3 regions of the Rummeliibacillus sp. G93 genome follow, and region 1 is predicted to be linked to each of the others. Evidence: riboswitches for the same ligand, from Rfam matches in the RefSeq annotation. Region 1 holds a riboswitch; each other region holds the start of a gene.
The links. Region 1 has a riboswitch for thiamine pyrophosphate ahead of thiT (energy-coupled thiamine transporter ThiT). Riboswitches for the same ligand answer to the same signal wherever they lie in the genome.
Positions count from the first base shown of each region.

Region 2: linked by a shared signal. The riboswitch ahead of tenA (thiaminase II) and the one ahead of thiT (energy-coupled thiamine transporter ThiT) in region 1 are both predicted to bind thiamine pyrophosphate.
Region 3: linked by a shared signal. The riboswitch ahead of tenA (thiaminase II) and the one ahead of thiT (energy-coupled thiamine transporter ThiT) in region 1 are both predicted to bind thiamine pyrophosphate.

Region 1 is NZ_CP097314.1:2,565,383-2,571,110, reverse strand. It holds gene M2M59_RS13000 (DEAD/DEAH box helicase) at 1-1,158, shown strand, start outside; gene M2M59_RS12995 (aminopeptidase) at 1,160-2,389, shown strand; gene M2M59_RS12990 (magnetosome magnetite crystal formation protein family) at 2,661-3,038, opposite strand; TPP riboswitch at 3,165-3,271, shown strand; gene thiT (energy-coupled thiamine transporter ThiT) at 3,396-3,959, shown strand; gene M2M59_RS12980 (nucleotidyltransferase domain-containing protein) at 4,057-4,767, opposite strand; gene M2M59_RS12975 (DUF2179 domain-containing protein) at 5,008-5,520, shown strand; gene map (type I methionyl aminopeptidase) at 5,704-5,728, shown strand, end outside.
Region 2 is NZ_CP097314.1:2,688,004-2,693,731, forward strand. It holds gene M2M59_RS13520 (hypothetical protein) at 1-455, shown strand, start outside; gene M2M59_RS13525 (HNH nuclease-like protein HlpB) at 511-792, opposite strand; gene M2M59_RS13530 (thiazole biosynthesis adenylyltransferase ThiF) at 885-1,904, opposite strand; gene M2M59_RS13535 (thiazole synthase) at 1,901-2,668, opposite strand; gene thiS (sulfur carrier protein ThiS) at 2,670-2,873, opposite strand; gene tenI (thiazole tautomerase TenI) at 2,906-3,529, opposite strand; gene tenA (thiaminase II) at 3,529-4,218, opposite strand; TPP riboswitch at 4,323-4,430, opposite strand; gene M2M59_RS13555 (tRNA dihydrouridine synthase) at 4,960-5,728, opposite strand, start outside.
Region 3 is NZ_CP097314.1:2,964,421-2,970,148, reverse strand. It holds gene M2M59_RS14985 (hypothetical protein) at 1-167, shown strand, start outside; gene M2M59_RS14980 (hypothetical protein) at 169-903, shown strand; gene M2M59_RS14975 (GNAT family N-acetyltransferase) at 930-1,358, shown strand; TPP riboswitch at 1,430-1,528, shown strand; TPP riboswitch at 1,583-1,681, shown strand; gene tenA (thiaminase II) at 1,743-2,423, shown strand; gene thiM (hydroxyethylthiazole kinase) at 2,410-3,159, shown strand; gene thiD (bifunctional hydroxymethylpyrimidine kinase/phosphomethylpyrimidine kinase) at 3,159-4,025, shown strand; gene thiE (thiamine phosphate synthase) at 3,970-4,602, shown strand; gene M2M59_RS14950 (hypothetical protein) at 4,660-5,361, opposite strand; gene M2M59_RS14945 (GNAT family N-acetyltransferase) at 5,506-5,728, shown strand, end outside.

The DNA of each region.
Region 1 (5,728 bases):
CAGATGGTAGAAGCATTTTTGGAGGGAAAAGATGTAGTAGCTGAGTCTCCTACAGGAACAGGTAAAACGTTAGCGTATCTGTTGCCGATTTTACAAAAGGTAGATGGTGCTAAAAAGGCAACTCAAGCCCTTATTGTAGCTCCATCGCAAGAGTTGTGCATGCAAATCGTAGAGGTGATCCGTACATGGATTGCTGGCACAAATATTACTGTAGTCCCTTTGATTGGCGGTGCAAATCCACAACGCCAAATTGAAAAGCTAAAGAAAAAGCCAACGATAGTTGTAGGAACGCCAGGACGTTTAAATGAACTTATTACAAGCAAAAAACTAAAATTGCATGAAATTAACATGATTGTTTTAGATGAAGGGGACCAACTATTAAGTCGGGATTATCGTGTTATCGTAAAAGGCTTTATAGATGGAGCAGCTCATGGCAGACAAGTAGCTGTGGTGTCTGCAACGGTAACAGAAGAAATTGAGCTTGTGGCAAATAGAATGCTTCATGATCCGGTACGCATCAAAATAGCAGCAACAGAGGTTCCAGCAAGCGGTAAGGTCGAACATTCCTTCATAAAAATAGAGGAACGAGATAAGACAGAACTATTGCGAAAACTGTCAAACCTTTCAGGGTTGCGTGGACTAGCTTTTATCAATAACTTAGACCAAGTGATGATGAAAGAATCAAAGCTAGGTTTTCGCAATGCGCCGATTGTAGCCTTGCATTCTGAGATGAAAAAAGAGGAAAGAAAATCAGCGATTGAACGTTTCCGCAAGGGTGATGCGCGCGTCCTTCTCGCTACAGATATTGCGGCAAGGGGCTTAGATATAGAGGGGCTAACACATGTTATTCATGTCAACGTGCCATTCACAAAAGAGCAATATATCCACCGTTCAGGCAGAACAGGAAGAGCTGGCAATAGCGGGGAAGTACTTACATTACTTGCACATCATGAAGAACAAGCATATCTAAAACGCATGAGAGAATTAGAAATTGAGCCAGTTGAGAAAAATTGGTCAAATGGCCAATTAAAAGAGGGAAAGGCAGAAGCCAAACCTAACAAAGGGAATAAACGCTATTCAACGAATGGTACAAATGCAAACAGAAAAAACAAGGGCGATGGGAAGAAACCTTATCACGCAAAGAAAAGAGGGAAATAATATGACGTTTGAAGAGAAGCTAGAACAATTTGCTGAGCTTACAGTAAGAGTGGGCGCAAATATACAAAAGGGTCAAACCATGTTAATCAATACAACAACAGAGACAGTTGAATTTACAAGATTAGTGGCAAAAAAAGCGTATGAAGCAGGGGCTGCACGCGTAACGGTTAATTTTTCAGATGATGTGATTGACCGCGCTTTTTACGACAATGCACCAGCTGATGAATTTGCTAAATTTCCACGCTGGATCAGTGAACAACGAGATGAGTTGATTGAGCGTGGGGGTGCTCTTTTGTGGATTGATGCGCAAGATCCGGATAACCTTACGGGAGTGCCAGTTGAAAAACTATCCGCACAGCAAAAAGCATCAGGCAAAGCGCTTGAAAACTATCGCGATGCAGTGATGAACGACAAGATTGCGTGGTCTATTATTGCTGTACCATCGAAGAAATGGGCTGCAAAAGTATTCTCTGATTTAAAAGAAGAAGAGCAGCTGCCAGCATTATGGGAAGCGATCTTCAAAACGGTTCATATTGGTGAAGGAAATGCTGTAGACAACTGGGAACAACATTTGAAAAACCTAGATGCGAGAGCAGATCTTTTAAACGCAAAACGTTATCAAAAGCTGCATTATAAAGCGCCTGGCACTGATTTAACAATTGAATTGCCAGATAAGCATATTTGGTGCACAGGTGCGAGCCATACACCTGCTGGTTCTTCGTTTGTAGCAAATATGCCAACAGAAGAAGTGTACACAATGCCATCAAAATACGGTGTGAACGGCTTTGTATCGAATACAAAACCGCTTGTTTTCCAAGGTAATGTTATCGATCAATTTAAGCTGACATTCGAAGGTGGAAAGATTGTAAAAGCTGAAGCAGAGGTTGGTCATGATTTGCTGCAAGAATTAGTCAAAGCGGATGAAGGTTCTAAGTACCTTGGCGAAGTTGCTCTTGTACCACATGAGTCGCCTATCTCTGCATCAAATATTCTTTACTACAATACGCTTTTCGATGAAAATGCCTCTAACCACCTGGCGATTGGCGAAGCTTATCCGACATGCTATGAAGGTGGAAGCAGCCTGACAAAAGAGGAGCTCGAAGAAAAAGGTATTAATACATCAATTACTCATGAAGACTTCATGATTGGTAGCGGAGAAATGGATATCGACGGCGTTCTAGCAGACGGTACAGTTGAGCCTATTTTCCGCAATGGCAGCTGGGCATTTTAAGTAGTCATGCTTAGGTGTTGCTATACCTTTTAATCTCAACTTAAAGTTCATATAAAAAAACGCCGTATTCCACAGAGAATACGGCGTTTTTAGTGATTATTTTTTCATTGCTTTTTTATCATGTCTTGCATCAATCACTTTTAAGATGATTGGATAAACAACTGGTGCGATTTTGATTACAGTTTTTATTACTTTTCGTAATTGCATATAGTAGCACTCCATTCATTGATGAGCTTGTGTATATTTAACTAATAGCCATATTAACAGTATTTTAAACTTTGAGTACTTTAATTCCTTGTACAATATTCCAAATGAACACGCCTAGCGAAAGGATAGCTTCTACAACAATAAAGATAAGCCATGCTCCCATAATCCACATACCATCATTGGACGATGCATCTGGACTCCCTGTTTCAAATGAATAACTATAAAAACCGGCTCCAGCCACCACGGCCATAAATATAATGACGCCAATAATGGTAGGGACCAGAAGAAGAAGGTGAGAGAGTAAGGCGCGCTTAGCATGCCTTTTCACTTCTTGTTCCTTTACAGCAAAATACACGATGACGGGCAAGATAAATCCAGCAAAAAATATACTAAAATAACACAAAGAAGAGATTACACGGTTATTATTGTTTTCCAATTCCAATTTTGACACCTCCATATATCTATACATACGCACAGGGCTCACTGAAAGATTCAGAAAGATGAAAATTACCATGGCAATTTAAAATCAAATCAAGTACAATAAATGTGTTCAATTAAATACTGATGTATCGACCACGAGGGGAGCCGCAAATGGGCGGCTGAGAGTGAATCCGAAATTCTAACCCTTTGAACCTGTAAGTTAATGCTTGCGTAGGAATGTGGATAGAGACCGACTTATTTCGATGTTAGGGCTATCCTAATGTCGTTTTTTATTTGGGTGGAAATCTTCTGGAATACTTGTTTACGGGAATACGCTTTAGGCAAGAGTGGGCTGCATCGAAATACGGGAGGAAGTATATTGAATAAGAAACGTTTATTAATGATGATTGAAATCGCCATATTTGCAGCAATCGGATTTGTATTGGATAAGCTGTCCTTTAGTCTATGGCCACAGGGCGGTTCTATTAGCCTTGTAATGGTTCCGATTGTACTGATGGCATTTCGTTGGGGGACAATGGCTGGACTCGTTACAGGGCTATTAATTGGCGGATTGCAAGTGTTAATAGGGGGCGCCTATGTGTTAACGCCTTTGCAAGGCTTCATCGATTATTTCTTTGCATTTACAGCTGTAGGCTTAGCTGGTGTGATGCGAGGAATGATGATTGCTGCCAACCGACGTGGCCAAACTGGCAAAATGATCGTTGCTATAACAATTGGAACATTTATTGGCGGATTATTAAAATATGCAGCACATACATTGGCGGGAATCGTGTTCTTTGCTGAATATGCAGGAAAGCAAAATGTATATTGGTACTCTATTGTGTACAACGGCTCTTATATGATTCCTGCTATTATTTTAACGATTATTGTCGTTGCGCTGCTCTTTAAGTCTGCGCCACGAATAGCTAACCCGAAAAATTAATGAGGGAAGACTGCTAATTACATTAAGAATTCGTCTTGGTATTAGCAATACAATGAACAAACGCTCAGATACATTCTGAGCGTTTTTATTTATTAGGTTATTTTCCTAAAGAGAAGCCTTCAAATAATCTTCCACCAAATGGTTGAAGGACTTGATCAGTCAGGCATACAATCTTACCAATATCATTTGATTTATAATATGCGTCGAATGCTTCAACAAATTCGTTTGCAAGTTTCTTGTCATGATGAACTAATGAACGATAAACCCATTTTGATGTACCAATCCATTTGCCATTACTTCGAAGGATGAATTCACTAACTAATTCGCTGAGTGTGCTCGCAATAAAAATGCCTTCAGCTCTATTTTGACAACCGATTAAATCATCTAACACATCCGTAACAAAATATCGCTTTATGTCCATTGTTTCTTTTGTCCAATCTTCTGGCCCTTGTTCTATTAAGTCTTTGGCTTCCTTTCTAATAGCCGATAATACTCCTGTATCTTTTAAAATTTTGCCCTCACTTACCATTCTTGGCATTGTAGGCCTTCCTTCTTTACAATCACTTACAAAAAAGAAACGATAAGACTTCAAATTATGAACAAACAGTTCAATATTCCATCCAAATTCAATAAGGGACTCACGATAAGAAAAAGGAAAACTTTTGTCAAATATGATGATATCTAAATCAGAAGTTTCAGTTGCTTGTCCTCGAACAACACTCCCAGCTAAGATAGCTCCCTGACAATTATGAAAATGTTTTTCAACAAACTGTAAGGCTGCTTCTAGTGGATCAAGTCTATTCTTCATATAATTTCCACCCTTCTTGTTTTAAGGTATCTTCTTCGGCAGAAGCTAAAAGTTTATAAGATTTGATTACCTAAAAATTCTATAACAATTTTATCGTATTTATTCCGATCTTCTTTAATAAAGTTTGCTAATACTAGCGAATCGTAACGGAACTCAATTCGTTTTTTTAGTTTCATGACTGGGTATGGATTGTAATAAATCTACATACTAATAATTGATTGCGGGGTGAATCTGTTGGAGATGCTTTTACTAATTATTATTATCAATATTGTTTATATGACACTGGTAACATTGCGGATGATTCTTGTGATAAAAGGATATCGAATTGTAGCATCCCTGATGTCTGTAGCAGAGGTCTTTATCTATTTGATGGGGTTGAAGATTGTGCTGGATAATTTAGACCGTCCGCTCAATATATTAGCTTATTGCGTAGGATGGGGATTAGGCGTTTATTCTGGTGGTCTCATTGAAAGCAAACTAGCGCTAGGTTATATGATCTTTGATGTGATTGTTGACAGAGAACAGCAGGGGTTGGTTAGCAAATTGAGGGATGAAGGCTTTGGCGTCACAGCATGGATTGGTAATGGTAAAGATGGGGAACGTCTCTGTTTGAAAGTGATTGCCAAGAGAAAAGAGGAAAGGTATTTCCGAGATTGCATTACAAAAATAGCCCCATCTGCTTTTGTTGTTTCCTATGAGCCGAACATTTTGAACGGCGGTTTTTTCTTAAAGCGCAAGCACTTATTTCTATAGAAACGCATATGTTAATTTAGAAAAGTATACTTAATTTACCTCGCATTTTTAAATTCTAAGTAGCTGTTTGGTTAGCAGGTTATGAGGGGGAATAGAGAAACCTCCACTGAGCCGGTTTTCACTTCATCACAGAATTTTGTGGTATAGTTAAATAGCGAGATTAATCAGAAGGGATCGTTTTACATGATTGCAAAAACGCAAGAAGAAA
Region 2 (5,728 bases), 120 kb from region 1:
GTTCCAATTTGTCTAAAAAGACAAATGAATTGGTGGAGAAAATAGGCAGTTTAATAGAGATGAATTTTGCGGAAGAGGTAAACGCAATATTTATAGAAAGTAGTATAGGTGAACCTACTCTCTACTTCAGTTTATCTACTCGAGAAGATATGTTTGATGAGGTTTTTGAAGAAGAGGTAGATGAAGGTTTCGCGGGTTCAGTCGATTTACTTGATGAATTTTTAGTAGATGAATGGTTGGAGGAAGAGTGGTCAGATACATTAGAAGAGTTCTATGAAAAAGAGGGTGTGGAAGAAGCCTGTATTGCAGAAATCGGTCGTTGGGTTTATCAATGCTTCAACCAAGCGAACGGTAAAGAAATTGGCATTCCTTCATATTTTGAAATCCATGATGCAGGAAATGCACTTGATTTGCTTACTGGTGAATGGTTTGATCCAGAAGATGTGGAGCTTTGATACCACATCAAGTCATAACAAAAGCATGCTGTTCTACTCAAAACAGCATGCTCCTCTATTTTCTCCGGTTCACCTTTTTATTCCTCACCATCTTGCTAGAGGGCTGCTTTCGAATCCATTTGATGAAACGTCTTATCGCTGGATCTGCACGTAATTCTGATAATGTGGATAATCGAGCTGCAATTTCGCTATTTGTATAAAGGGCATGTATTTGTTTGTGACATGGTATGCAGAGTTTGGCAGTATCACCAAAAGTACCGCCCATCTCTTTCGGAAGTAAATGATGGATGGTCACTTCCACTCCATCTCGCCCACATAGCTCACATATTGCCACCATTCTATCGCCCTTTTCTAAAGAATTTCCCTGTTACAGTTTTGATTAGTATAACTGTTGATTAGACATCTATACCCCACAAGCATACTCCTTAGCTATCCTAAATAACGATAATAAAATGATTTAGCTTCCTCAATATTCTTCGTGCCATGTATCAATGCCCGTCCGTCTTTAAATAGGACGAGACGAAAATCGCCCATTTTAAACGAAACAAGATATGGATTTCGTACGACTGAGTCCGCTTGCTTAGATAGTAGGTTTGCTACGTTTTCTAAGTCTACTGTGATTCTATGAGACGGTCGAATTTGAACCGTATCGCGTCCACACAACACTGCTACTTTTGATTGACTTTGATGTTCTAGGTAAGGATAAGTTGGATGATCGCCACAGGATGGACAACTCTGTTTCTTTAACTGATCGACTATGATAGAAGTATGTTGATTCTTCCATAAATCAAAGGATATAAGCTGATTCCTTAAAGAACAATCATCCTCAACCAAAATCTTTAGCGCTTCAGTGATTTGATAAGCCACTACCATTTGGACAGCGGGACTGATTATGCCTGCCGTATCACACGTTAATCCACCAATTGGCACTGTCTCCAGCAAACAATTTAAACAAGGCGTTTTCCCCGGGATAATGGAATAGCTTAATCCATAGCTTCCGACACAAGCACCATAAATCCATGGAATGTTATATTTTTGTGCTACATCATTTAGAATCATGCGTGTGTCAAAATTATCTGTGGCATCCATTATGAGATCCACATCCCTTATAAGTTGCTCTGCTTCAGTCGCTGAAACATCTTGAACAAGACCATGGATTTCTACTTCACTATTTAACTGTGATAATCGTTTATGCGCTGCAATAGCTTTAGGTACGCGTTGCTTGGCATCTTCCTCATCGTATAATTGTTGCCTTTGAAGATTACTCCACTCTACGTAATCTCGATCAACTATAGTCAGCTTACCAACCCCCATACGTACGAGACTTTCTGCACTTCCCGTTCCGAGTGCCCCTGCACCAATTACAAGTACATGCTTTTGCCTAATTTTCTCTTGGCCTTCTTTACCGATAGGCACAAATAATTCTTGCCTTGAATAACGCTCACTCACCCGATGCTCATTCCTTCGGTTGGACTGCTAGCCGTTGCATAGTTTTTTTTCGCTATTCTACCTGCTTCATAGCCTAAGCGTCCTGCTTCAATGGCAAGCTTCATTGCTTTCGCCATTTTCACGGGATTACCAGCACCTGAAACAGCAGTATTCAAGAGGACTCCATCCGCTCCTGCTTCCATAGCAATAGCCGCATCAGATGGCGCACCAATACCTGCATCTACAATAACGGGTACAGTTGCCTGCTCAATAATAAAACTTAAATTAAGCGGGTTGATAATGCCTTGACCAGAGCCTATTGGAGAAGCGCCAGGCATGATTGCATGGACGCCTAATTCTTGCAATCTTTTAGCTAGCAATACATCATCTGAGATATAAGGAAGGACAATAAATCCTTCTTTCAATAATTCTTCAGATGCCTTATATGTTTCGAACGGGTCAGGCAACAGGGTTTTTTGGCAACCGATGACTTCGACTTTAATCATGTCACATAAGCCAGATGCCTTTGCCAGCTTGGCGATGCGAACCGCTTCTGCAGCCGTAGTGGCCCCTGCTGTATTGGGTAATAGTTTATACTTCGCTAAATCTATTTTCTCCAGGAAATTCGGCTGGCTCGCCTCAAAAATATTCATTCTTCTAACGGCAAACGTAAGGATGTCCGTTCCTGATACTTCCACGGCTTCTTTCTGAATATCAAAGTTTGGGTACTTTCCTGTTCCTAATAAAAGTCTTGATTGAAATTCATATGGCCCAATTTTCAACATTTCATCCACCTCCAACAAAGTGTACAATCTCTATTTTGTCGCCTTCTGATACAGCTGTGTCGAAATAGCGACTTTTGTCTAAAATGTTATGATTTAATTCCATAATGAAAACCTTAGATTCTAATCCAAAGTGATGAATCACATCTGACACAACTCTTATTTGCTCGGGAACTTCTAGAGATTCACCATTTATTTGGAGTCTCATCCGCTCACTTCCTTTTACGTGTGCTAATCAATTTATTTTGATAAAGGACTTTCCGTTAACCTCAATTTTGCAGAATACTTTTTCGCTGCCTGTACTGGATTGTTTGCCAACATCACTCCTGACAAGACTGCAATCCCGCTTGCTCCTGCTTCCAACACTCGTTCTACATTCTCAAATTGAATTCCGCCAATCGCAATCACTGGAACTTTTACGTTCATAGTTAATTCCTTTAATTTTTCTAGGCCTCGTGGTTCTTTGTCCGGCTTGGATTGTGAAGGGAAGATATGGCCATATATCACATAATCTGCGCCACATTCACTCGCATATATCGCTTCTTCTACTGTGTGAACCGAACATCCTAGCCGTAATGCTGGAAAAACATCCTTCACAACCGCGATATCCAAACTATGATTAGCTAGTTGAACGCCCTTCACCTTTGTGACCGCTCCGACGTCCAGTCGATCGTTGATGATGATTTTATCCAAAGGCACACCTTCTGCCTTCAGTTGATTTACGATTTCCATTAGTTCTCTGGCAGTTCTCTGCTTTTCACGGATATGGAAAGCATCAATGAATGGATGAATATCTTTGGCGATCCGAATCATTTCAGGAATAGGCTGTCTGCCTGTCGAAACAATATGCAGCTCTCGATTCATTAGCCTCTCACCATCGAATCCTTATTCACGATTGGCCAATCTTCATGCTGATAAGCCATCTCCCAAAATGAATATTCGTATTGGCTGCTGATCATAAAATGCTCGAGCATTTGCAAGCGATCTGATTCTGTAACCCTCTCAGCAATCTCATCGATTCGCTCGATTTGCTCCACCACTTTTTCATGGAACCAATCGCCACCGTATGCAGCAATCCACTCTTGATAGATTGGTTGATTTGGCGTATTTCCCTTTAAACGCTGACCGATTTCATCATAAAGCCAATAGCATGGAAGAAGCGCTGCAATAATATCACCAATATGACCAGTAAATGCCGCTCGATATAGATGAGATGTGTACGCATAGGCAGTGGGAGCAGGCTTAAACTCAGCAATTTCAGCATCAGTAATGCCTAATTGCTTTGAAAAATTAGCATGCAGACTCAATTCTGCTTCAGCTGTACCCTGTACATGAATAGCCATGCGAGCCGTTGTGTGCAAATCAGGTGCCTTTGCTCCCGCCAATGCCTGCACCCTGGCAAAATGAGAAAGATAATAAGAATCCTGCAACACGTAATAGCGGAAGCTTTCTAATGGCAAGCTTCCATCAGCTATCCCTGTCACAAATGGATGCTGAAAACTTGCTTCCCAAATAGAATCTGCCTCACGTCGTAACTGCTCTGAAAATTTCATCATAATCCCTCCAAAAATAGTGTTAGGAAAATGGAATAAAAAAACCCCACTTTCCTTTACGCAAAGAAAGTGGGTATTAGAAATTATATGTATCAAAAAATAAAATTTCTGCCGTGCCACTTCCCTACGTTGGTATAAACCAAATCAGGTTCCAAGAGTCTCAAAGTCACACTTTGATCTCAGCCATTCTAATGGCACCCCTAGTGGTAAATCATATGAAGTTTTAGTAACATTCGATATTATCTTAACATTATTGAATGGATTGTCAAGGACAGATATGGTGAAATTTAGTAACATCCCTTTCCTTAGGATTGATTGCTGTTGGGCACCTAATCACAGCACAACGTAATTTTCAATTTGAAAATCTTTATCTCTTTTTATAACCTTTTTGCGGGCGACCATATTTTACTTCATTTAGGACAGATAGGACTTAAATTGCTAACTTTCGGAAGTAAACTTGTGAAGAGCGGTTGTAAATCGGGTGGATGCGGTGGTAAATCTTCCAGGAACAGTTGTATCTCACCACCGAACGGTTGTAAATATAGGAATGCTACCGCCACTCTATTACTTACGATATGTAAACTTCCTTATATAATCCGAGCTTCTCCATAGTCCTTCTCTTTTCTAGTTAAAAATTTTATTATATTGTAGTCTCACAAGACACCCGTTATAACTAAAAAAGATTATCTCAATCACGGGCTGAGATAATCTTTTTCCTTTTTTAGGTTTGGCTATTGCTTTCTAATCAACATTCTTTACTTCAAAACCATCAATCAGCGCACGCACTTCATCCGTAGATTTCGTGTGCATCAATTGATTTCGCAATTCGCCAGCACCAGGAAATCCTTTGACATAGATCTTGAAGAAACGATGAAGTCCCGAAATGGAACGTGGCACTAGTTCTTGATATTGATCGTGCAAATCTAGCTGATATCTTAAAAGATCTAGAAGCTCCTGACTGCTATGCTCTCTTGGTTCTTTTTCAAACGCAAACGGATTTTTAAAGATACCGCGACCAATCATGATGCCGTCTATTCCATATTGTTCAGCAAGCTCAAGACCTTTTTGTCGGTCAGGAATGTCTCCATTGATGGTAAGCATTGTGTCAGGTGCAATACGGTCACGTAATTCCTTGATTGCCGGAATCATCTCCCAATGGGCATCTACTTTACTCATTTCTTTTCTTGTTCGCAAATGAATCGAAAGGTTGGCAATATCCTGCTTCAATATATGCGTTAGCCAGTCCTCCCACTCATTTAGATCTGAGTAGCCTAGCCTTGTTTTAACACTAACAGGCAGTCCTCCTGCTTTTGCTGCTTGGATGATTTCTGCAGCTGCATCTGGTCGAAGAATAAGACCGCTACCCTTTCCTCTAGACGCTACGTTTGGAACAGGGCAGCCCATATTAATATCGATGCCTTTGTACCCCATCTCCGCCATTCCGATACTCATTTCACGGAAATACTCGGGCTTGTCTCCCCAGATATGTGCCACCATTGGCTGTTCGTCT
Region 3 (5,728 bases), 400 kb from region 1:
ATGAACATTTTCCTTATCAGCTTGCAGGAGTAAAGCCGAAATGGGGAAGTGGGCTTCCATCACCGGCACTGTACATAGAAAAAGACGGAAAAGGAATTTTGATAACTACACCTCAGCAACAGCTTTATTACCGTTTAAATAATTCCGTGCTAAAGGAGGAGCAATAATATGAAGAAAAGAAAAGGAATGTTTGCTCTTTTAGTAGTGATTATTGGTATTATAGGTCTATTCTTCTATTATTCTTATTCAAAACCAACTCCTTTTCCAACAGAGGAAGCGCTGAAAAAGGATATAAATCAGACCTTCCCTGAGGCTAGCGTAAAAACAATACAAGATATAATCCACGTTGATGAACGCCATAAAGTGGTTCCTTTTATTTCTTTGAATAAAGACTATGGACTTAGCTATTGGATTTGGAAGAAGAATAAATGGCGAGTCGCTGAAGTGGATAATCGAGAAGAACCGATGATATGGAAGATAGAAGATAGAAAACGTCCAAAGTATGTATATGTGTGGAATATTTTTCATAAAAACAAGGTGGATTCATTTACATTTTATCTACTGAGGCAACGGGATTATATCACCTACGATAGGCAAAGTCTTTATATTCCACCAGTTCAAATGACAGAGAAAGTGCTATTGAATCATAAGACATATGGGGTTTTTTCTATTCCAGAAGATTGGGCTACGATTAAAGATTATGCTAGACCTGTTCAAACGGATTGGCTCTTCTCAAATGAGGAGGAAGGAGATTCGTTTAATTTTGGATGGAGACCGAATGCCAAGCCTGGTGTAAAAGAGCCGATTGAATTTACTAATAATGGAGAAAGCTTTTCAAACGGGGATATCATTTTACGCTTTCCGGAACGTTTCGAAAAGGGAAGTCGTGATCTTTATGAATGAGTATCGATAATCTAGGAGGTGTTTTTATGAAAATGATAAAAAATTTAAGCTCAAAAGATGAAATTATGGATGCCTTTCCGGTCATGAGCCAACTCAGAACACATTTAGATATAAACACATATGTAGAATTAGTGATGGAAGCGATGGAAAAGGAACAGTATAAGCTCTATGCACTCGTTGACTCTGATGAAATAGTTGCGGTGGTCGGATTCCAGCCAATGATTACACTTTATTATGGAAGATATATATGGGTATGTGATTTAGTGACAGATGCATCTAAGCGCTCGTTCGGTTATGGAGAAGAGTTGCTTGAATTTGTAGAAGCATGGGCGAAAGAATATAAGTATGAGTGTGTGGCCTTATCTTCTGGGTTGCAACGTACGAAGGCACACCGTTTTTATGAAGAAAAGATGGGGTACGACAAGGTAAGTTATGTGTTTAGGAAAGAATTCTAATATGTTGTAAAAAGCTAAGCTTGTTTTATCCTTGAATGGCATCCAGTTGAATGGTACGATGAATATAACTTAAATATTTGCAGGGGGACACGAAAGTGTTGAGAAGGTTTAAGCCTGACCCTTAGAACCTGACAGTTAATACTGGCGTAGGGAGCAAAGTACATATGATCGTTTTGTACAGCAGCTCTCCGTTTATGGGAGAGTTTTTTTGTACCCAACCAAATATTTTAGTGCGGGGGGACACGAAAGTGTTGAGAAGGTTAAAACCTGACCCTTAGAACCTGACAGTTAATACTGACGTAGGGAGCAGATGAAGGTATGAAATCTCTATGTCTACTCATAGGGATTTTTTGCGTCTACGTCCACTTTAAAGGAGGACGAACAGTGAGATTTGATGAAGTTGTTAGAGAAGAAGCAGATGCATATTGGGATGATAGCATGGTACACCCATTCGTGAAAGGGTTAGTACATGGCACACTGCCAATGGAGAACTTTAAATTTTATATGATGCAGGATGCCATTTATTTAAAGCATTACTCAAAAATATTGGCAATAGCAGCATCCAAATCGGAGACGAACCAGGAAATGGCCTATTATCTTGAATCAGCTAGAAGTATAAATGAAGCAGAACTTGAGCTCCACCGGACTGTTTTCAAAGAACTTCATATTGGAGAACAAGAACAAGCGGAGCTTATTCCTGCGCCAGCCAACAATAATTATATTAACCATATGTATAACGCCGTTCTAAACGAAAGCCTGCCAGTTGCATTTGCCGCGTTGCTGCCATGTCCTTGGTTATACCAAAGTATTGGTGAAGCGTATAAAGATGAAAAACCGACACAGAAGTTATACAGAGATTGGATTGAATTGTATAGCGGTAAAGAGTTTAAAGATCAACTGGACATCCAAAAGCAGATGCTCAATAAGTATGCGAAAGAACACCCAGCTGACGTTCAAAAGATGAAAGCATTTTTCCAAATGAGTGCCTATTACGAATGCAAGTTTTGGGATATGGCCTGGTCTTTAGAAAATTGGAAGGAGCTTTCACCTTATGAGCTTGCTTAAAATAAATCAGAAAAATCCTTTAATCCACTGTATAACAAATTATGTAGTAGCAAATTTTACAGCAAACGGACTGCTCGCGATTGGGGCATCGCCAGTTATGGCAGATGAAATCGCAGAGGTAGGAGATATGGTTTCTGTTGCAAGTGGTTTACTTGTTAATATTGGTACCATTAATGGCAGAACAAAAGAAGCAATGATTGTAGCTGGACGCAAAGCGAATGAAGTGGGAATTCCTGTCGTTCTAGATCCGGTAGGCGTAGGCGCCACTGCCTTTCGTCGCGAGACGGTGAAGAATCTATTGAGAGAAATTAAATTTGATCTTATTCGCTGCAATACTGGAGAACTTGCAGCAATCGCAGGTGTCAATTGGGACTCAAAGGGAGTAGACAGCGGCGTAGGAGAGATGGATACCGAGCAGACAGCAAAAGCTATAGCGAAACAGTACAACTGTTTTGTTATTGTCACCGGCGAGGTGGACATTGCAACAAACGGCGAAAGTATTGATTATATAGCAGGCGGTCATGAGCTCATGACGAAGATTACGGGTACGGGGTGTTTGCTTAGCGCTATTTGTACAGCAGCCTTAGCAGTAGAAAGAAATAACCTTTCTATCTTAACCGACGTTTTGAAAGACTATAAAAAGGTTGCCGAGATGGCATGCCAGAAGGAATGGTTAGGTGCTGTTCAACAAGAAGTACTTAATCAATTGCAACAGGTTTCAGGGGGGCGAGCATAATGAATATTGCCATGACTATTGCGGGTTCTGACAGCGGTGGAGGAGCAGGTATTCAAGCAGATCTAAAGACTTTCCAGGAGCTTGGCGTTTTTGGCACATCAGCTATTACGGCATTGACTGCACAAAATACGCTAGGTGTTGAAGGTATATACCCAGCCCAACCAGAATTTGTTCAGCAGCAAATCGAAGTAGTGATGAGGGATATGCCGATAAAAGCGGTGAAAACGGGCATGTTGTTTTCTGCCGAGATTATTGAAGCTGTAGCACATAGTTTGCGAGATAAAGAGACACAATTGGTAGTAGACCCAGTGATGATTGCGAAAGGTGGAGCATCTTTGCTACAACATGAGGCAGTGACTGCGCTGAAAAAATTCCTATTGCCGCGTGCAACTATTCTTACGCCAAACATACCAGAAGCAGAGGTAATAAGCGGAATCGAAATAAAAAGCCCAAAAGACTTAGAAAAGGCTGCAAACGCAATGCTTGCAATGGGTGTTTCATGCGTCATTATAAAAGGCGGTCATTTAGAAGGTAAGGATGCAGTAGATACTGTATTTTTTCAAGATGATTCGTTCTTTTCAATGCAAACGAAGCGAATTTCCACTGTTCAAACACACGGTACAGGATGCACCTTCTCAGCAGCGTTAACCGCTTTTTTGGCACAGGGCTTCTCTTTAAAAAGTGCCATAATAGAAGCGAAAAAATTCGTCCATTTAGCTATTCAACATCCATTAAATATAGGGAATGGACATGGTCCTACAAACCATTTTGCGTATAAAAAATTAAGCGGCAACTGTGAGGTGACAATTAGTGAGGAAAGAGGATTTAGCAGTTTATCTGATTATGGGCACGCAAAACTGCATTGAACCACCCCTCCAAGTGCTCGAACAAGCATTACAGGCTGGTATCACAATGTTTCAGTTGCGTGAAAAGGGTGAAGGGGCATTAACTGGCAAAGATCTTGAAATGTTTGCGCGTGAGTGCCAGAGGCTCTGCAAGCAATATGAGATCCCATTTATTGTCAATGATCATATCGAATTGGCTTTGAAGATAGAAGCGGATGGTGTGCATATCGGGCAAGAAGATATGGAGCTGGAAAAAATACGGCCGGAATTTAAGGGGAAGATGATTGGTGTATCAGTGCATACAAAAGAAGAATTGGTGCAGGCAGTGGATCAAGGTACAGATTATGTCGGGATAGGCCCTATATATGAAACGAAGTCTAAACAAGATGCCAAGAAGCCAGCGGGTGTTACATTTTTACAGGAGGCACGAAAGCTATATCCAACTCTCCCTATTGTAGCTATTGGTGGAATTACGGTCGAGAACGCACAGCCGTTAAAAGAGAGCGGAGCAGATGGTGTGGCCGTCATTTCAGCGATCTGCCAAAGTGAAGATTGCAGACCAGTGATTGGATCCCTTCAATCTATTTTTAAAGCATAATAAAAGCTGCATGAAATGTCTTAGCGACAACTTCATGCAGCTTTTTTAGTTCATGTATTATTTTGTTTCCTCTTGATCAATCCAGCTATAGCTTAGCTCCTCTGCTTTACCATGCTCATCTGTCTCGATTCGAACCGTTTTGTCTTCCAATTTGTTTTGAGATTTCGCTTCATCATCTAACTCAAAGTCATGCGTTTTCTGGAATGTTTTATTGCCATTTGGCGTTTGAAGAGTTAACTCTTTTGAATCGTTTTTAACGAGTTTGCCAATGATCTCTTTTTCATCGCCATCTCTATCATATACACCATCCTGATCTGCGAGTGTTTTGTCTGTTGGTTTAACACTTTCTGCAACGGCTTTATTTGTGGATACTTCCACAACCACTTGCTTGTCTTGCCAATCTCCTTTCATACCTTTTTTGTCGCTTTCAAATGATACTTTTTTTTGAATGGCTATTTGCTTTCCATGTACCTCTAAGGTAATCTCGTCGTTATTTTCTTTTACATATTTTCCTACTAGATCAAAGTCACCTTCTGATGAATCATTTTTATCTGGATCCTTTGAAAGGTTTTTTAGAGTTTTTAATTCGGTATTTTCATTAATGCTTGTACTTGTATTACTGCTCTCAGTTTGTTTAGGCTGAGAACTGTCCTTTTGAGGGCTTGTGCTTTTGGTATCATTGCCGCACCCTGCTAAGATAACCCCTGCTGCCAGAAATAGTGATGCTTTTGGTAGATACTTTTTCATATTATTGTTCAATTGACTTCACTCCCTAAACAATAGTATTTCCTTTTTCTTTAAAAGTGAAACGTAAAAGTTAGATTTAACAACAGAAGCAGGAAATAGTATGTGGTAGATAGAAGTTAACTAGAAAGAGTTATATATAGAAGGGAGTACAAAAACATGAAGTTAGTAATTCGGAAAATGAGTTATCCAGATATCCAAGAGGTCCAAGAAATCGCGCAGACGAGTTGGCATTCAACATACGAGGGAATCATACCGCGTGATGTGCAGGATCGGTTTCTTGCACAAGCATATAATCCAGACATGTTAGAAAAAAGATATTCTGGATCTCCTTTTTATGTGGCTGAACAAGAGGGAGTAATCGTTGGTTTCGCCAATTACT